DNA from 2 places in the Pseudotabrizicola sp. 4114 genome. Region 1 is predicted to be linked to the other one. Evidence: riboswitches for the same ligand, from Rfam matches in the RefSeq annotation. Region 1 holds a riboswitch; the other holds the start of a gene.

Region 1 (5,829 bases):
AGGGCCAGCCCTGCCCCGCGCGCATCTTCTGGGCGGCTTCTTTGGCCCGCCGCTGCCGACCCGCGCCACGGACAGCGCATATGACGATGTCAGCGATCTGGTGACAGCATGGCAGCGCGGCGCGGCGCTTGCCGGTTTCGCCGCCATTGCCACGGAAAGTGCCGCCCGTTGCCTGACCCGTCGCGGCCCGCCCGATGACCCGACCGCACAACTTGCCAAAGACCTTGGCGCTCTGGGCTGGTCGGCGTCGCATTCCGGTGCCGCCCGCGCGCTGATTTTTGCGCCGGGTCAGGTTCCCAGCCATGCTGTCGCCCAGATGCGCGAGGCGGGATTGCGCAACGTGCAGCCGCTGTTTACCGGGGATGTGCAGCAAGGGGTGGGCAAGCATGCGTGATCACGGCGGAAACCTCGACGCGGCCATGGCGCGGTATGGCGGGCAGGACTGGATTGATCTGTCGACCGGCATCAACCGCCGCCCCTATCCGCTGCCCGCCATTCCCGACATCGCGTGGACAGCGCTGCCGACGCAGACCGCCAAGGCCCGGCTGATCGAAGCGGCGCGGTTGGCATGGCATGTCGCCGCGCCGACCAAAGCCCTGTCGCTGGCCGGGGCGCAAGCCGCGATCCAGCTGGTGCCGCTGTTGCGCCCGACCGGGCGGGCTGTGGTTCTGACGCCGACCTATAATGAACATGCCGCCTGCCTGTCCGCCCACGGCTGGCACCTGACCGAAGCAGCAGGGCTGGATGCGCTTCACGGGGCCGATCTGGCGGTCGTGGTCAACCCCAACAACCCGGACGGGCGAAGATGGCTGCCGGAACGCCTGCTGGCCCTTGCCGAAGCCGTTGGCTTTCTGGTGGTTGATGAAAGCTTTGCCGATGCCACGCCAGAGCTGTCCCTGCTGTCCCGCGCGCTGCCCCCGAATGTGCTGGTGCTGCGGTCCTTTGGCAAGTTCTACGGCCTTGCCGGGGTGCGCCTTGGCTTTGCCTTTGGCGCCGCAGCGGTCATCGACCGGCTGGAGGCGATGGCCGGCCCATGGCCCGTGCCCGGTCCGGCCCTGCACATCGGCGCGCTGGCCCTCGCGGATACCGCATGGGCCGAGGCAATGCGCCATCAGCTCGCCGCCGATGCCGCGCGCGCCGACAGGCTGGCCACCGCCGCAGGCTGGCCGCTGACCGGCGGCACCCCTCTGTTCCGCACCTATCACACCCCCGACGCTGCCGCCGCGCAGCACCATCTGGCCCGTCACCGGATCTGGAGCCGGATTTTTCCCTATTCCCGCCACTGGCTGCGCCTTGGCCTGCCGGGACCAGAGGCCGAATGGGATAGGCTGGCCGCCGCCTTGCGCGCCTGACGCTACCGCGCCAGAGCCAGCAACCCCGTCACGTCCAGATGGGCCTCGACATGATCGGCCAGCGCATCCAGCGCATCCTCTACCACCCCGGCATGGGAGCGCAGGGGCGCGGCTATGCCAAGTTCGGCCAGATAGGCCGCACGAAAGCTGTCAGAGCTGAACAACCCGTGCAGATAGCTTCCCGCCACCTGCCCGCCCACGCTGACCGCCCCCTCAGCCCGTTCCTCGACATGGGCAAAGGGCCGGGCGCAATCGGGGCCAGAGGTCCGGCCGATGTGGATCTCATACCCGTCAACCGTCAACGCGCTCGCGGCATGCACCGCCTGCACCCGTGCCAGCCGTTTGTCAGGGGTCATGACGGTAGAGACATCGAGCAGACCCAGCCCCTCGGTGCTGCCCGCCGGCCCCTCGATGCCCTGCGGGTCGGCAATCTCATGGCCCAGCATCTGATAGCCGCCACAGATCCCCAACACATGCCCGCCCCGGCGGACATGCGCCTTCAGGTCAATATCCCAGCCCTGCGCCCGCAGAAACGCCAGATCGCCGCGTGTCGATTTCGAGCCGGGGATGATCACCAGACGCGCCTCGGCCGGGATCGGCTGACCGGGCCGGACCATGACCAGCCGCACCGATGGTTCAGATTTCAGCGGGTCCAGATCATCAAAGTTGGCGATGCGCGACAGGGTCAGACAGGCAATGGTCACGCCGCTGCCCGACGGCTCTGACCGGATGTCCAGCGCATCCTCGGCAGGCAGCAGATGCGCCTTGTCGAACCACGGCAGCACGCCAAAACCGGGCCATCCGGTGCGGGCCGCGATCAAGGCATAGCCATCATCAAACAGCCGGGGGTCGCCACGGAACTTGTTGATCAGAAATCCCGCGACCATGGCGTTATCGGCGGGGTCCATCACCGCTTGCGTGCCGATGATCTGCGCGATCACCCCGCCCCGGTCGATATCGCCGGTCAGCACCACCGGCACATTTGCGGCGCGGGCAAAGCCCATGTTGGCAATGTCGCCCGCCCGCAGATTGACCTCTGCCGGGCTGCCCGCCCCCTCGACGATCACCAGATCATGTGCGGCCCGCAGCCGGTGGAAGCTGTCCAGCACCGACACCATCAGCTTTGGTTTGAGGTCGGCATAGTCGCGTGCCCGCACCGTCGCCACCCGCCGCCCCTGAACGATGACCTGCGCGCCGACATCGGTTTCGGGCTTGAGCAACACCGGGTTCATATCCGTCACCGGCTCCAGCCCGCAGGCCTGCGCCTGCAATGCCTGTGCCCGGCCGATCTCGCCGCCATCGACCGTGACCGCGGCGTTGTTCGACATGTTCTGTGGCTTGAAAGGGGCCACCGAAAGCCCCCTGCGCCGCGCCGCCCGGCACAAGCCGGCCACCAGCATCGACTTGCCGACATTGGAGCCGCAGCCCTGTATCATCAGCGCTGTCATCTTATCTTTCACCCCCAGCGCCACGTCGCCTGCGGGAGCCTCCGGCGGGGATATTTAATGCCAAGATAAAAGCATGCGCAGGACCAGACATCAGCAGCCGCGCCCCGGACCGCTTGCACGACCGGGACGCGGCGCCTTTACCTTGGGCGGCCATCGGGATCCCTCCCTGTTCCGCTCCCCCAGAGTCGCTGGCAAAGGTTAAGGAACGATTGCTTTTGTCCTGGCAGGAATATTTCAGCGGCAGAGCCCCGGCAGATGCCGCGCAGAGCACGCTCATCAGAACTCAACCCCGGGCTGCCCCTTGATACCAGAGCGGAACGGATGCTTGATCAGCGTCATTTCCGTTACCAGATCCGCCGCTTCGATCAGCGTCTCTTTGGCATTGCGCCCGGTCAGGCACACATGGGTCAGCGGCGGCTTTTCGTCGCGCAGAAAGGCAAGCACCTCGTCGATATCCAGGTAGTCGTAGCGCAGGGCGATATTGATTTCGTCCAGCAGCACAAAGCGGATGTCAGGGTTGCGGATCAGGTCTTTTGCCTTTTCCCAGCCCTTGCGTGCCGCCGCAATGTCGCGGGCCTTGTCCTGGGTTTCCCAGGTAAAGCCTTCGCCCATCGCATGAAACTGGCACAAATGCGGGAAATGCCCTTCGATCATGCGGCGCTCGCCGGTATCCCAGGCGCCCTTGATGAACTGGACCACAGCGCAGGGCATCTCGTGCGCGATACAGCGCAGGATCATGCCGAAACCAGACGAGGATTTACCCTTGCCCGCCCCGGTATGAACGATGATCAGGCCCTTTTCGCCTTCTTTCCCGCTCATCATCCGGTCGCGGGCGGCCTTTTTCTTGGCCATCTTGGATGCGTGGCGGGCAAGCTCTGCGTCTGTGTTTTCTGCATCCGGGTCGTTTACGTCCGTCATCGTGCCGGTCCTTTTCCTTGACACCGCCCCCCGCTGTGGCAAAGGAGTCGGAAGACTAAGCGCTGGTGCCTGTCCTACGGCAGGCCAAGAGGGAATGCGACAGGTTTTGCGGTCCACCGGGCCACCAAGCCAAAGCGCAGCCGCCCCCGCGACCGTGACCGGAAAGGTCTGTTCATGCCACTGGCCATCAGGCTGGGAAGGCGAACAGAGCGCCGGACCCCGACGCCATCTGGCACAGGGTCCGATATCCGCAAGCCGGGAGACCTGCCAGCGCCTGAACTGAAACACGGACGGGGTGTGCCGTGACCTTCGGAATGGGGCCCTCTGCCCTTGCCGTCGGCCATTCCCCGTTTGTCTGACCAAGAGGGTTGTATGACCGCTGTCTTACACATCTGCATGACCTGCCGGGCCGGGCAGCCGGTGCCCGAGGGCGAGGTCTGCCCCGGTGCCCGCTTGTTCACCGCCATCCGCTCTGCCGACATTCCTGACGGGGTGGCGGTCCGTCCGGTAGAGTGCCTGTCCGCCTGCGACCACGGGTGCGGCATCGCGCTGAGCAAACCGGGCAGCTGGTCTTACGTCTATGGGCGGATGACTGAGGCGGATGTGCCGGAAATCCTGCGCGGTGCCGCACTGTATGCGGCCACACCTGACGGTCTGGTGCCCTGGCGCGACCGGCCCGTGATCTTCCGCAAGCAAAGCCTTGCCCGTCTTCCCCCCCTGGAGAGCTGAAATGACCAACCTGACCAAAGTTCCCGTCACCGTCATCACCGGCTTTCTTGGCGCGGGAAAGACCACGCTGATCCGGCATCTGATGCAGAACCCGCAGGGCAAGCGGCTGGCCATTCTGGTCAACGAATTCGGAACCGTGGGCGTCGATGGCGACATCCTGAAATCCTGCGCCGACGAAAGCTGCCCGGTCGAGAACATCGTCGAGCTGGCGAATGGCTGCATCTGCTGCACCGTGGCCGATGATTTCATCCCGACGATCGAGGCACTGATGGCCCTGCCACAGCCGCCCGACCATATTCTGATCGAAACCTCTGGTCTGGCGCTGCCAAAACCGTTGCTCAAGGCGTTTGACTGGCCCGCGATCCGGTCACGGATCACGGTTGATGGCGTCATCGCGCTGGCCGATGCCGAAGCGGTTGCGGCAGGCCGGTTTGCGCCCGATGTGGCCGCGGTAGATGCCCAGCGCCTGGCCGATGATGCGGTTGACCATGAAACCCCGCTGTCAGAGGTGTTTGAGGATCAGATCGCCTGTGCCGATGTCGTGTTGCTGTCCAAGGCCGATCTGGCCGGGGAAGCCGGGCTCGCCAGGGCCCGCGCGATGATCGAGGCAGAGGCCCCGCGCCGCCTGCCGATTCTGGCGATGACCGATGGTGTCATCGACCCCCGCGTGATCCTGGGCCTGAACGCGGCCGCCGAAGATGATCTTGCCGCCCGTCCCAGCCATCACGATGGCCATGACGATCACGAGCATGATGATTTTGCCTCGGTCGTGATTGATCTGCCAGAGATCACCGATCCGGATGATCTGGTCGCCCGCATCCAGCGCCTTGCACGCGAGCAGCATATCCTGCGGATCAAGGGCTATGTCGCGGTTCAGGGCAAGCCGATGCGCCTGCTGGTGCAGGCGGTGGGCGAGCGGGTGCGCCAGCAGTTTGACCGCCCATGGGGCACCGAGCCGCGCCGGTCGCGGCTGGTGGTCATTGCCGAACACCATGACATCGACGAAACTGCACTCCTCAGCGTATTGAGGGGCTGAAACCGCATCATGCATGTCGTTTTCCGCGAGACCCATGGTCTGGATCAGACCGAAGCCCCTTTTGATCCGGGTCAGGACCCGGCAGAGCTGGTGGTGCTGTCGTTTTCCGACAGCGACCTTGGGGCCTTTGCGGCAGGCTGGCACCGCGCGGCAGGGGCGCTGCCCTCGCTGCGCTTGCAGAACATTGTTGCGCTGAAACATCCGGTCTCGGTCGATACCTATGTCGAGCAGACCCTTGCCGGGGCCAAGGCCATTCTGATCCGCCTGATCGGCGGCGAGGCGTATTGGCCCTATGGCATTGCGTCGGTGCAGGATCTGGCCCGGCGGCACGGGATTGCGCTGGCGA
Region 2 (5,829 bases), on a different contig from region 1:
GCTCAGCGGGATCGCCACCGCCCCCACCGACACAGCCACGATGATCGAGACCAGCAGCAGCAACGCCGCCAGAACGGCGATGCCGGTGCCGGTCCCGACCCGGCGCGCGACAGAGGGATGGGCGGTGGCGTCAACCATGGCTCAGTTGCTCCAGAAACCGGCGACCAGCTTTTCCACGGCATGAATATTGCGCGGACCGGGCGTTGCCTCGACATATTCCAGCACGACAAAACGGTCGTTCTTTACCGCGTCGATGCTGGCAAAGGCGGCGCTGTCCTTCATAAAGGCAATCTTCTGCTCGGCGGTCACATCGCCGTAGTTGACGATCACCACCACCTCGGGGTTGCGTTCCACCACCGGCTCCCAGCCGATTTCGGCCCAGCTCTTTTCCAGATCATTCATGATGTTGGTGCCCCCCGCCGCCTCGATCAGCGCAGTCGGCATCGCATAAGCCCCGGCGGTAAAGGGTGCCTCTTCACCGCTGTCATAGACGAAAACGCGCAGCGGGGCCGAGCGGTCAACGCCCGCCGTCGCCCCGGCCAGACGGTCCTTCCAGCCCGCTACCAGCTCTGCGGCCCTGGCCTCGACGCCAAAAATCTTTCCAAGGTTCAGGATGTCATTGTACATGTCATCCATGCTGGATTTGGCCTTTGGCCCGATGTGGATGCAGCTTTCGGTCAGCTCATAGGTCTGAATGCCGAAGGGTTCCAGCGTCGCGGGCGTAACCTCGCCGCCGACTTTCATGCCGTAGTTCCAGCCCGCAAAGAAAAAGTCAGCCTCGGCCCCGGCCATCACTTCCTTGGTGGGGTATCTGGCCGCAAGTTCCGGCAGTTCGGCGACACCGGCACGCATCTCAGCATCCAGCGTCTTCCAGCCCGAAATGCCGGTATAGCCGATCATTCTGTCGCGCAGACCCAGAACCAGCATCATCTCGGTCAGGTTGACATCATGCGATATGGCGCGGCTGGGGGCGGCATCAAAGGTCACTTCGCGGTCACAGCTTTTGACCGTGACCGGAAAGGCGGCAGCGGCGGTGGCAGACAACAGCAAGGCCAGAAGGGAAAGACGGATCATGTTTGGTCCAGTTTGTCAGAGATGAAAGGAAAAACGGGGGGTTGGCCCTGTCCGGTCGATGCGCGCGCTGACGTGAAAGGCATCGGCAAGCGTGGCCTCGGTCAGCGCCTCGGCGGGCGTGCCGTCGGCCAGAATTCGTCCCGCACGCAGGATCAGCACACGGGTTGCAAATTCGGCGGCCAGGGTCAGGTCATGCAGCGTGGCAATGACCGTCAGGCCCAGCCCCTTGAGCAGCGCCAGAAGTTCCAGCTGGTGGCGGATGTCGAGGTGGTTGGTGGGTTCATCAAGCACGATCACCCGCGGTTGCTGCGCAAGCGCGCGGGCCACCATCACCCGCTGGCGTTCACCGCCTGACAACGTGCCAAAGGCGCGGTCGGCCATTCCGGTCAGATCCATGCGCTGAATGGCAGCCTCGATGATCGCAGCGTCCTCATCGCCAGAGGCAAACAGGCCCGCGCCCCAGCCTTTGCGATGCGGCAGGCGGCCAAGCGCCACAATCTGCCGGGCGGTCAGCGCAAAATCGGTGGGCTGTTCCTGCAAGACAGCGGCAAGGTGGCGCGCCGTCTTGGGCGCACCCATCAGCCAGATGTCCTTGCCCATCAGCCGCACGGTCCCTTTGCGCGGGGCCTGATGACGATAGATCAGCCGCAACAACGAGGATTTGCCCGCCCCGTTCGCCCCGCAGATCGCCATGATCTGGCCTTGCGGCACGGCAAAGCTGATGTCGGACAGAATGTCGGCCTGCCCCTTTGGCCCCCAGCAAACGCCGCTCAGTTCAACGTCGGTCACTGGATCGCCCCTTTGCAGGTGACGATCATCGCCGCCGGAATCCGGGCCAGAGTGTTGGCGCACAGGCGCGGCGGACAGTCCCGGCCAGCCATCCAGCCGTCATCAAGCGCGGCATAAAGGCGCGCGAATGCGACAAGATCGTCAATCGGCTCTGCCGGGTCAATGTCGCCGAACAGCCAGGTCGCCCTGGCATTTGCCCGCCAGCCCACGACGCAAGGTCCACCGTGATCCGGCACACAGCCCGCCAGACAGGCCGTGCCCGACACGTCGAAATCGCCCGATAACCCCGCCGCTGCAATCGCCGTGCGCAGCTTTTTCAGCAAGGCAAAGCCGGGCTCGCAGCTGCTGCCTGTGTGTTTGCAGGCCTTGCAAACCAATATCTGATGCGGCGCGGATTGCGCCACGGAGTAAGAGGGCGTGGCCACTGGCCGCCGCGGTTTATCGTCCATCGAAGACTCCTTCCGGGGCACCCCGCCCGGTGGTTACTGACTTCGATGGCAGGTCTCCTGACTCGCGGGTCCGGGCTTGCCCCGCCTTCCCAGCCTTTCGGCCAGTGGCACCGGGGGTCGCTCACCGCTTACAGTTGCGGGGGCAGTCACGGAATTGGCGGCTTTTGCCTACACCACACCGTATTCCCTTTTCACCCGGCCGCGCGTGGTTTGGCCGGGAACCATCCCGCACAGGTTTGCCGCCACAAGCCCGCCGGGTCAATCCACATTCTGCTCAATCCGGCAGGCAGGATGCTCCCGTCACAGGTGCAGCGCCATGATCACCGCGTCGCGCGCCGGAATGGCTACCGACAGGTCTTCGCCCCAGTGAACCACTCCCGGCATCAGCGCCCTGCCGTTCACCCGCACATCGACAGGCTGCGGCCCGTCCGTCGGGTTCACCAGCCACAGATAGCGCTGGTCCCCGTCCACATGCAGGCGGCCCTGCACGGCAGGGTTGCCAGTGTCGATCATGGGCACGATCCCGGCCCAGGCCATACAGGCCGCAAACCATGCGGCTGCGCCCTCGCCGCCCGCCTCGATGTCGCGGAAATGGCCTGCCGAAATATGGGTCCCGATCAGCAATGTGCGACCCTCGCCATGGGGAGATGTCGTGACGGCCACCCGACCATCATCGAAGCCGCCTAAGATCGTCGCCCCGGCAGACCGATAAGATTGCAGAAAGCCGCCCCCCCGCAGCGCCACTCCATCAAGCGTCAGAGCGATCCTGTCGGCGATGTCGGGCATGAACTCGACCTCGTGTTCTTCGATCCCGAACATTTCGGCAAGTCCGTTGTGTGGCTGCCTGACACCGACACGGCCCATATCGCCGAAATATCCCGGACAGGCCTCGGAGATCAGCTTGCCCCCCTTGGCCACCCATGCGGCAAGGCGTTTGGCCAGATCAGCCGGGATCAGGATCGGATAAGGCGCATAGAGCACGTCATACTGGTCAATGTCGTCGCAATGCACCCAGTCCGCCTGAACGCCCAAGTCAAAAAAGCCGCGATAGGCCCCCCACATCGAGTCCTGATAGGTGGTGAAACCGCCCTCTGCCGACAACAGCCGGTCAAAGCGCTGCGCCTCGGGGATCAGCAACAGGCCGATTTCCCCCCGCACCGGCTTGGCCGCCATCAGCCCTGCCTGCGCGGGCGCATTCGCCCAGCGCCCGATCTGCGTCTGCATCTCGGATCTGGGGGTGCGCTCGCCATCCATGCCATAAGCGCCGAATGCCCCGAACAGCGGCCCATCCAAAAGTGGGCGGTAACGCAGGTTCATCATCCCCCGCGCCCCGGCAGCAAAGGACGCAAGCGACCACAGCCGAATATCCTCGGGCGTCGCAACCCGCGCATCATTCTTGGCGCGGCCCAGAACCTGTGGCTGCATCCACAGCGGCCCGCCCTGCCGCTCGGCGTGCCAGAACGGTTTGCCACGCGCCGCCCCCCGCACCAGATCGCCAGCATAAAAGTTGCGCCACGGCTGGTTGCCCTTGCGGGCCGCGATCCAGGTATAGCCGTAAATCTCGACCTGTTCCGCCGCCCGCCAGTCGTTGCAGCCATGCCCGGCCAATGCCGTGACCGACCCTGCGATGCCGTGCGAAATGATCTTCGCCTGCGGGTCAGCGGCGCGGATCGTGGCAATCTTGTCGTCGACATGGCCGTAGAAATTGTCTTCGCGAAAGGTCATCCAGTCCAGACATTCTGCATAGGGCTGCACCTGCCGGGGCGGCATGATGTCATCCCAGTCGGCATAGGAATAGCGGTGCCAGACCTCGGCCAGCGCATCAAGGCTGCCGTATTTCTGGCGCAGCCAGACCCGGAACGCCGCCGCCGTCGGATCAGAGTGATCAAACTCCGGCTGATAGTTCATCTCATTGTTCACGTCATAGCCCATCAGGCCGGGGTGGCCGCGATAGCGCTCGGCCAGCCGGGTCAGAAACCCCATCACCGCCTCATGCACCTCGGGCGCGTTGAGGGTCATCGGCCCTGCCCCGCCCAGACCCTCGCCAAAGCCGCCCACGGCGGTTGACGGGCTGAGCTGTGATGCCATGGCCCGCCCGTCTGCCGTCCGCATCCGGGCATGGCCAAGCTTGCGGGTCAGCCAGTCGGGGGCCGCCATGGTGAACTCGGCGATAACGGTCGCCATGCCGTTTTCGGCGGCTAGATCCAGCTGCCGGTCGCAATCATCCCAGTCGAACCGGCCCGGTGCCCGCTCGATCGCCGACCACATGAACCAATGGCGAAAGGTGTTGAGGCCATCGGATGCTGCCACGCCATAATCGCGCGCCCAATCCTCACGCGGCGGGTTTGACTTGCGGAAATAGACCGCGCCATAGGGGATCTGGGGGTGAGGGATTGGCATGGCTAACCTTTCGGCCCTTATATCGGGCACGGTCTGGGTCTTGGGGTGTGGATGGTCGCGGCGGGCATCGCGCATTCATTCCCTATGGGTCACGCACCAAACCGCGTGCGGTGCAGCATCCGGCGGTTGCGCGGATCGGGGTTCGGAACCGCAGAGATCAGACTTTGGGTATAGGGCTCGCTGGGCCGGGTGCAGATCTGTTCGGCAGCGCCGGTTTCAACGATGCGGCCCTTGTGCATCACCGCGACCCGGTCGCAGAAATACCGGACCACCGAAATGTCATGCGCGATGAACACAAAGCTCAGGTCGAGCCGCTTTTGCAGATCGAGCAGCAGATCCAGCACCTGCGCCCGGATCGACACGTCAAGCGCCGAGGTCGCCTCGTCCGCGATGATGACGCGCGGATCCAGCGCCAGTGCGCGCGCAATCCCGATGCGCTGACGCTGGCCACCGGAAAACGCATGCGGATAGCGTTCCATCGCCGAGCGTTCCAGACCGACCAGCTCCAGCAGATCCCCCACCCGCGCCTCCAGCGCCGCCCCCTTCAATTTGCCCGCCACGATCAGCGGGTCGGCAATCACCTGCTTGACCGTCATGCGCGGGTTGAGCGAGGCAAAGGGGTCTTGAAACACCAGCCGCACCGCCGAGCGATAGCGCGCCAGCGCCGGGCGCGGCATCGTCGTCACCTCATCCGGCTGGCCATCGCCCTGCCACAGGATACTGCCACCCGACGGCTCGATGATGCGCAAAAGCATGCGCCCTAGCGTCGTCTTGCCCGAGCCGCTTTCGCCCACGATCCCAAGGTTTTCACCGGGCCACAGGTCAAGGCTGACATCATCGACCGCCTTGATCGCAAAGGTCTGCTGGCCCCGCCAGTTCGTGGCGCCAAACCCCTTGGACAGCCCGCGCACCGACAAGAGCGGCTGCCCGGTGGTTGCGGGGGCTGCGCGCTTGGCGGCGGTATCCAGGCGCTGCGTCGCCGCAAGCAGCTTTTGGGTATAGGGATGCTGCGGCGCGTGGAAAATCGCATCCACCGGCCCTTGCTCGACCACCTTGCCCCAGCGCATCACCGCAACGGAATCGGCCACTTCGGCCACCAGCCCAAGGTCATGGGTGA

What was found. Region 1 has a riboswitch for cobalamin ahead of J2X53_RS14605 (DUF1636 domain-containing protein). Riboswitches for the same ligand answer to the same signal wherever they lie in the genome.
Region 2: linked by a shared signal. The riboswitch ahead of J2X53_RS07500 (DUF1636 domain-containing protein) and the one ahead of J2X53_RS14605 (DUF1636 domain-containing protein) in region 1 are both predicted to bind cobalamin.

Annotation. Positions count from the first base shown of each region.
Region 1 is NZ_JAVDWP010000006.1:25,533-31,361, reverse strand. It holds gene J2X53_RS14625 (propanediol utilization protein) at 1-394, shown strand, start outside; gene cobD (threonine-phosphate decarboxylase CobD) at 387-1,352, shown strand; gene J2X53_RS14615 (cobyric acid synthase) at 1,355-2,800, opposite strand; gene cobO (cob(I)yrinic acid a,c-diamide adenosyltransferase) at 3,077-3,718, opposite strand; cobalamin riboswitch at 3,765-4,005, shown strand; gene J2X53_RS14605 (DUF1636 domain-containing protein) at 4,091-4,447, shown strand; gene cobW (cobalamin biosynthesis protein CobW) at 4,449-5,483, shown strand; gene cobN (cobaltochelatase subunit CobN) at 5,493-5,829, shown strand, end outside.
Region 2 is NZ_JAVDWP010000003.1:12,591-18,419, reverse strand. It holds gene J2X53_RS07515 (iron ABC transporter permease) at 1-138, opposite strand, end outside; gene J2X53_RS07510 (ABC transporter substrate-binding protein) at 142-1,074, opposite strand; gene J2X53_RS07505 (ABC transporter ATP-binding protein) at 1,090-1,863, opposite strand; gene J2X53_RS07500 (DUF1636 domain-containing protein) at 1,860-2,312, opposite strand; cobalamin riboswitch at 2,342-2,553, opposite strand; gene J2X53_RS07495 (beta-galactosidase) at 2,613-4,712, opposite strand; gene J2X53_RS07490 (ABC transporter ATP-binding protein) at 4,802-5,829, opposite strand, start outside.